DNA from 2 places in the Paenibacillus sp. GCM10027628 genome. Region 1 is predicted to be linked to the other one. Evidence: riboswitches for the same ligand, from Rfam matches in the RefSeq annotation. Region 1 holds a riboswitch; the other holds the start of a gene.
What was found. Region 1 has a riboswitch for cyclic di-GMP ahead of ACFQZT_RS22460 (glycosyltransferase family 2 protein). Riboswitches for the same ligand answer to the same signal wherever they lie in the genome.
Positions count from the first base shown of each region.

Region 1 (3,535 bases):
AAGACCGACAACAACGTGAATAAATGAACGCCGTTCCATTCCCATAAGCTATATAACCCTCCGACGATCCACTGGAAACCGACTTCATGAGGCACATACGGCAGGTTGCCGCCTGCAAATGTATGGATCGCCGTATGAATGACCTTGCCTTGCGTGATCATTTCCTTTCCGACTTCAATGTGCCAGAACGTATCGGGGTCTTTTCGGGAAGAATTGGCATCCATGAAAATAAATACGACAAGAAATAAAGCAGCATAGACTGCGAATACGATTCTTTGAAACTTTATCTGGTTGGAATTCATCGTTGAGGGCTCCTTCTATCCAAGCTACAACTTTTGGCCGATTGCTATGATGGAAACGCCGAACGGCATTTTTCCGTGCTTCAGGATATGTCTTTCACTGGACATTACGCTCATTAGCAGCTGATTTAGAAATCGGGAAGGCAGGGACAAATCATCCGTTTTTCGAGTAGATCTTAATTTGTTTTGCAAAATCCGAACGAGAGCAATCACTGGAAACAGCCAAGTATTAAAATAGCTCGCGTATTTCGGATGAAGATTGCAATGACTCATTTTCCTGATCAACTCGTTCAATCGGTATCTTCTTTTATGATGATGGGATTCATCGTGACTGCTCCATAAGAAAGAAAAAGCGGGGACTGTGATGAGCAGATTCCCTCCCGGTTTTAGCTTTGCAGTGAGCGCGGCGAGTGCCCCCATATCATCTTCAATATGCTCAAGCACATCCAGAAGGACGATGAGATCGAATGATTCGTCGGCAAATGGAATCTGATCCGGCAAACTGCCAATATAAACGGCTTTCCCGCTTTTGGATCTTGCAATTTCAGCTGCATCCGGCTCCATTTCGAGCCCGGTAACGTTAGGTCCCAGACTGGATAGAAAGTCAAGGTTGCCTCCGGTTCCGCAGCCTGCATCGAGGATTTGAAAGTCGGGCCCGATTGATTTCACTTGCGATCTTAAAACGGTCTCAATGATGCTGCGCCGGCTGACAAACCACCAGTGTTCATGCTCCAGACGATCCATTTTCAAGTAGATGGTTTGTTCCACTATTTGACTCCTTCCAGCCGAGGCATATCTTTGCTCTCTTCAAGGCCGGTCATATCCCTGACGAAATATAATGGACGACGCTTCGATTCGTTGTAAATACGCCCGATATACTCCCCGATAATGCCCAAAGTCGTAAGCTGGACGCCGCCGAGAAACAGAACCGCAACCATTAGCGATGGATAACCGGGTACCGGATTGCCGTTCAATAAAGTCGTAATAAACAAATAACAGGCAAACGCCATGGCGAAAAAGGAGATGGCAAAGCCCAAATAAGTTGCCGCTTGCAGCGGCATGAAACTGAAAGAAGTGATTCCTTCCAGGGCAAAATTCCACAGCTTCCAGTAGTTGAACTTGGTTTTACCGGCAAATCGGGGCTCTCTCCGGTAGGAAATGCTTGTCTGACGGAATCCGACCCAACTGAATAGCCCCTTCATGAACCGGTGCTGCTCGCGAAGTTCTTTTAATGCATTCACTACTTTGCGGGACATTAATCGGAAATCGCCCGTATCCTGCGGAATGGGGATAGGGGTCAGCCTTTTGATAAATCTATAAAATAAATGCGCCGTGATCTTCTTCAGCGAACTTTCCCCATCCCGCTGAGTACGTGTGGCATAGACCACGTCATAGCCTTCTTCCCATTTGGCGAGCAGTTCCGGGATGACTTCCGGCGGATCCTGCAAATCTGCGTCAATCGGAATAACGGCTTCGCCGCGGCAATTGTCTAGGCCGGCCGTCAATGCGATTTCTTTCCCGAAATTCCGGGAAAGATCAATAATTTTAATGCGATGATCCTTCTCGCAAATACCGTGGAGCTGCTCCAAAGTATCATCCTTGCTTCCATCATTAATGAACACCACTTCATAACCGTAACCGGTTTGATTCATAACGCGTGTGACTCTAAAATAAAATTCCATGATGTTGGAGCTTTCGTTAAAAACAGGAACAATGATGGAAACCATAGGTTCTTTCACCGTTTTTCGCATACTAGCAACCCCGCTATTCATCATGTAATGGTAAATAAAAAAAGCCCCTTTTACCGAAAAAAGGGGCAAGAACTCCCGCACCTTGGTAACTGGCTGGCATAGCGCCTTATTGGCACCTTAGCCCCTGTAGCTTTGCGTCACCGGCTTTGACCGGGTTTGCCTTTTTCAACTTTTGCGAAGATTATCGTTCGAATTATAATATAGTCCCATCATAATGCATGTCCGATTTCTGCAATATCCGACAGAAAGATTATTTTGGAAGATATCGATCATAGCATAAAGAACTAATTGGTCGGATATGAATAGATCGCGAGGAGCAGCTGAACTAGGACTTATTTCTATAAAGTACCAATGCTTCAAAAAGCAGAGAAAGCCATAATAAGGGCATCATGTGGTTTGCATGCCAATGAGGGGGACTTGTTATGAGCAATTCTATGGTACAAGTAAGGACTGCGGCGTTTATTGGCATGATCTGCGTAATGATATCCGGCTGCAGTGCGAAAGTTTATCCCAACCATGCATCAGAGAAAACTCCGGAACCTGCGCCCTATGTGCAAGCCAATAAGCACTCAACTTCCGATGATTCCATCGTGGAAACGCAGCATTTCTACACGGGACCTCGAAAATTGAAGGTTGAGGCTTCCACCCGTGATGCCCGATCCGAAAATAAAACTGCCTACCTGACCTTCGACGACGGTCCATCTCAGAGCACGGCGAAGATTTTGAGCATTTTAAAAAGCTTCGGCATTCCCGCCACCTTTTTCGTGGTAGGGACGGACACCATTGAAGGAAGAGCACTGTACAAACGAATCGCAGCTGAAGGCCATGCGCTTGGCAATCATACATACTCACACAATTACAACACCATATATAAATCGCCGGAAGCGTTTCGCAGAGACGTCCGTAAGCTGGATCAGCTTTTGGAAGAAACCGTGGGCTATCGCCCGGATATCCTTCGCTTTCCAGGAGGTTCTAACAACCATCTCAGCTGGAAGCCCGGCGGCAGAGGTATTATGAGCAAGGTGGCTAGGGCGATGAAGGAGGACGGCTACCAATATTTTGACTGGAATGTAAGCTCCACGGATGCAGCTGCCCCGGTTCAAGACAGGAACATGATCATTGATTCCGTACTCGGCGCTAGCCGGGGAAAACAAAAAATCATTGTCCTTATGCACGACAATAGTTTTAAAACAACGACCGTTGAGGCGCTTCCCATCGTGATCAAAAGGCTGCAAGCAGCCGGGTTCCGGTTCGATAAGCTGACGAAATCCTCGTTCACTTTTCAATTTTTGACGCCATGAAGGTTGTTCGCTTGCCTCTCATCGTTTACCATAAACGTAAGGTCCAAAAGGAGAGGCAGGAGTTGCTGTATGCCGGATGTGTTACGATTAGGACCGCTGCAACTGCAGGGTCAATTGCTTACGTTGCTTCTCGCTTGTATTGTTGGCTATTGGCTGACCAGGAGGCTAGTGCGGAAGCTGAAGA
Region 1 covers NZ_JBHTHA010000035.1:16,844-20,378, forward strand. The annotation lists gene ACFQZT_RS22450 (hypothetical protein) at 1-302, opposite strand, end outside; gene ACFQZT_RS22455 (class I SAM-dependent methyltransferase) at 327-1,067, opposite strand; gene ACFQZT_RS22460 (glycosyltransferase family 2 protein) at 1,067-2,050, opposite strand; cyclic di-GMP riboswitch class I at 2,132-2,221, opposite strand; gene ACFQZT_RS22465 (polysaccharide deacetylase family protein) at 2,473-3,351, shown strand; gene ACFQZT_RS22470 (hypothetical protein) at 3,421-3,535, shown strand, end outside.

Region 2 (3,535 bases), on a different contig from region 1:
GATGTTACAGCCGCTTCACCAATCTCGTTATTTTTTAGGATAGCACCCATCGTCATATCGTCCGTGATGATAACGCCCTGAAAACCCATCTCCTGACGAAGCAAATCCGTCATGATCTTCTTTGACATGGAAGACGGATTCTGCGCATCCACCTTGGGCAGCAGAATATGAGCGACCATCACCGCATCCGCGCCCTGCTTGAAAGATTCCGCGAAGGGCACCAATTCCAATTTACGCAGTCTGGCCAGATCGTTCTGAACAATCGGAAGCTGGGCGTGCGAATCCACTGACGTATCCCCATGTCCGGGAAAATGTTTCACAACAGGCAGCACCTGCTGCGCCTGAATCCCCTTCATTGTCTGAACCCCCATGGAGCTCACAATAGCCGCATTCGCGCCGAAGGAACGATCGCCAATCACCGGGTTCTTCGGGTTGCTGTTCACATCAAGCACGGGAGCAAAATCGACATTCAGACCATAATCATTCAATTCTTGCCCGAGCAGGCTGCCGACGCCATAGGCAAAGTCTTTGCTATTCGTCTTGCCGATCACTTGGTTGGCGGGCGTCTTGACAATTTCATCGGGAAGCCTCGTCACCTTGCCTCCTTCTTCATCTGCACCTAGCCAGAGCGGCAGCTTGTTCCCCGCATTCGCTCCCTTTAACGCATTCACCAGCTCCACAAGCTGACTCGTCGCCTTCACATTGGTTTTATATAAAATGAGACCGCCGACGTGGTAGTTCTCAATAAGCTCACGCGAATGCTGGCTCATCGCATACCCATCGATTCCTGCAAAAATTAACTGACCGATTTTCTCTTCGATCGTCATTTGCTGCAGCTTCGTTGGAACGATACTTGGCGATGGTGCAGGCGAAGCAGTCACTGTAGGTGCAGGTGTTGGCGTCAGCGATGGCTGTATGGACGTCAAATTACCTCCGGAACGATGGAGGCATCCCGTTAAAAGAACCATCATCGCGCCGCATAGGATGCTCCAGGTTAAGTACCTGTTAATGAACGGACGCATGTCTTCACCTTCTTCATTAAAGTTTGGATGCCAAGTCTTCTTGCTCTAAACGTTCTGCGCATTCACTAAGTTGCAAGCAGCAATTTGCCTAACCGCTCCTGAGCTATCTCCATGTAAAAAGGCGGTAGGATGTATGCCAGCACCACAATGAGTATGGACATTTCCGTGTCACCTCCTTCCTGTTTTTCGTTTGGACAACCTGCATCAGGAGTTCAGCTCTAGCATTGACGCTTTCGTGACTGGAAATACTTTTCATTCCTAATGACATATGACGATTTGGTATGCTATGATAGTTCACAAGAATAAAGCGTTTACATTTGGAAAAAGGCAGCCCCGTACGAAAGTCGGGTACGCAAAGCCACGGGTCTAAAGCGCATGTCCAATACATTCGCTACGATAGCCGGGTTACCCTAATCGGACGAGCCAAGCCGCCTGCTTAGGGCGGCTTTTTTTGGAGATTAGGCAAATGCTCGCAGCTCATTTTTCATGCAAGACGGGCTCTCCATGTAATCACCGGACTTGGCTTCGAAGATTTTCGTCACCTTAGGGAAATTACCTTGAAATCGGTTCTACATTCCTATCACGAAAAGAGGTCTGTCTATGAGAAATCCTGTACCGAGGCCATTCGCAGATGATCGACCGCTTCACAAGCATGCTGATGCGCAATATTCGCTGCCCTTGATTGCCGCATTGGAGCAAATCGCAAACTGCAAGTACTGTACAAGCATTGCCGAGCCTGCTTTGAGAACGCCAATCCAATGCATCAAATATGCAGGATCCCAAATCCCCATTTCCGTCAACTTTGCTACCTGCCATACTTGCGGGGAATATAAGCTGGACTAGGAGAATGACATGAAAACAGCCGCTAGGCTGTTTTTTTCTATGTATCGCTGCCCTCCCTTGCCCCATATGGCAATTGATTCTTTTACCTATCTATGGCAAGATAAGCGAAGAACTATTTATAGAGATTTTTGAGCTTTGGTCCATTTGCTCATATGCTCATCGTCTCTCCTACCTTGACTGAATGAACAGGAGTTACTTACTTATGTCCAAACCGTTTTTTCGATTGCTGACCGAGCTGTCATCACGCAAGTGGGTGTCGCAGTTGACAGGAGCTTTCGCCAAATCCAAGGCCAGCCGTCTTTTTATTCCGCGCTTTGCCCAAACCTATGGCATCCGGATTGAGGATGCTGAGAAGCATATCAAGGACTATATGTCCTTGAACGATTTTTTCACACGTAGATTAAAACCCGGTTTACGTCCGATTCATGAGGATGCGACTCGCGTCGTTAGTCCCGTTGACGCCATGATTACAGGCATTGGAGACATTAAGGACGGGTTGATTCTGAATGTCAAAGGCCAGGACTATACGATCGATGAATTGCTGAATCGTTCGCCGCGTACGGTCAACTATAAGAACGGTTTTTACTTCGTTCTGTATTTGAGCCCTACCGATTACCACCGCATTCACTCTCCGATCACAGGCGACATCCTTGAGAAAGAACACGTGCCGGGTAAAGTGTATCCCGTAAACGAGTTCGGTCTGCGACATATGCGCAGAGTTCTGAGCCGCAACGAAAGGCTGATTACGTTCATGCAGCACGGTACCGGCGAGGTTGCTGTGGTGAAAGTCGGGGCGCTCAATGTCAGCAGCATTCAATATGTGGAGCCGCTGCCGAATCATCTGGAACGCGGACAAGAACTGGCTTATTTTGAGTTTGGTTCGACTGTCGTCCTGCTGTTTGAAGATGAAATGTTTGAATCGCGCAAAGATTTGCAACTAGGCTCTAAAGTCAAAATGGGAGAAGAACTCGGCAGTTTCATAGAGAAATAACAGACCGGGCTCCCGGAGGGAGAGTTCCATGGCTACAACAACAACGACGTCTCCAAAACCAAGCTCGCATGGCTTGCAGGGAACCGGAGATATCAAACCTACTGTGTACCGCATCCTTTTTGCCATTAGTCTCGTACATTTGCTTAATGATTCTATCCAATCCGTTATTCCCGCGATTTTTCCCATTTTAAAAAGCGAAATGGGTCTAAGTTACACCCAAGTGGGGTGGGTACAATTCGCGATCAATTTTACCGCTTCCATTATGCAGCCGGTCGTTGGGCTTTACACCGACCGCAAACCGTCCCCTTACATGCTGCCGATCGGGATGGCATCCACGTTAATCGGGATGCTGCTTCTCGCCTTTGCGCCATCGTACTGGGTTGTCCTGTTGTCGGTATGTTTCGTGGGGCTGGGCTCGGCGGCTTTCCATCCCGAAGGTTCGCGCGTGTCCCACATGGCCGCTGGCGGACGCAAGGGGCTTGCCCAATCGATCTTCCAGGTCGGCGGTAACGCCGGACAATCGCTCGCTCCAATCATGACCAAATGGATCTTCATTCCTCTAGGTCTATTCGGCTCCATTTGGTTCACGGGTGTAGCCGCAGTAGCCATCGCGGTTCAGCTGTATATCGCTCGCTGGTATAAAACCGTGCTGCAAACGGCCCCTATCAAGGCCAAAGCA
Region 2 covers NZ_JBHTHA010000005.1:199,336-202,870, forward strand. The annotation lists gene nagZ (beta-N-acetylhexosaminidase) at 1-1,022, opposite strand, end outside; cyclic di-GMP riboswitch class I at 1,339-1,435, shown strand; gene ACFQZT_RS09050 (hypothetical protein) at 1,623-1,865, shown strand; gene asd (archaetidylserine decarboxylase) at 2,068-2,856, shown strand; gene ACFQZT_RS09060 (MFS transporter) at 2,885-3,535, shown strand, end outside.
Region 2: another riboswitch for cyclic di-GMP. It lies ahead of ACFQZT_RS09050 (hypothetical protein); the one in region 1 lies ahead of ACFQZT_RS22460 (glycosyltransferase family 2 protein).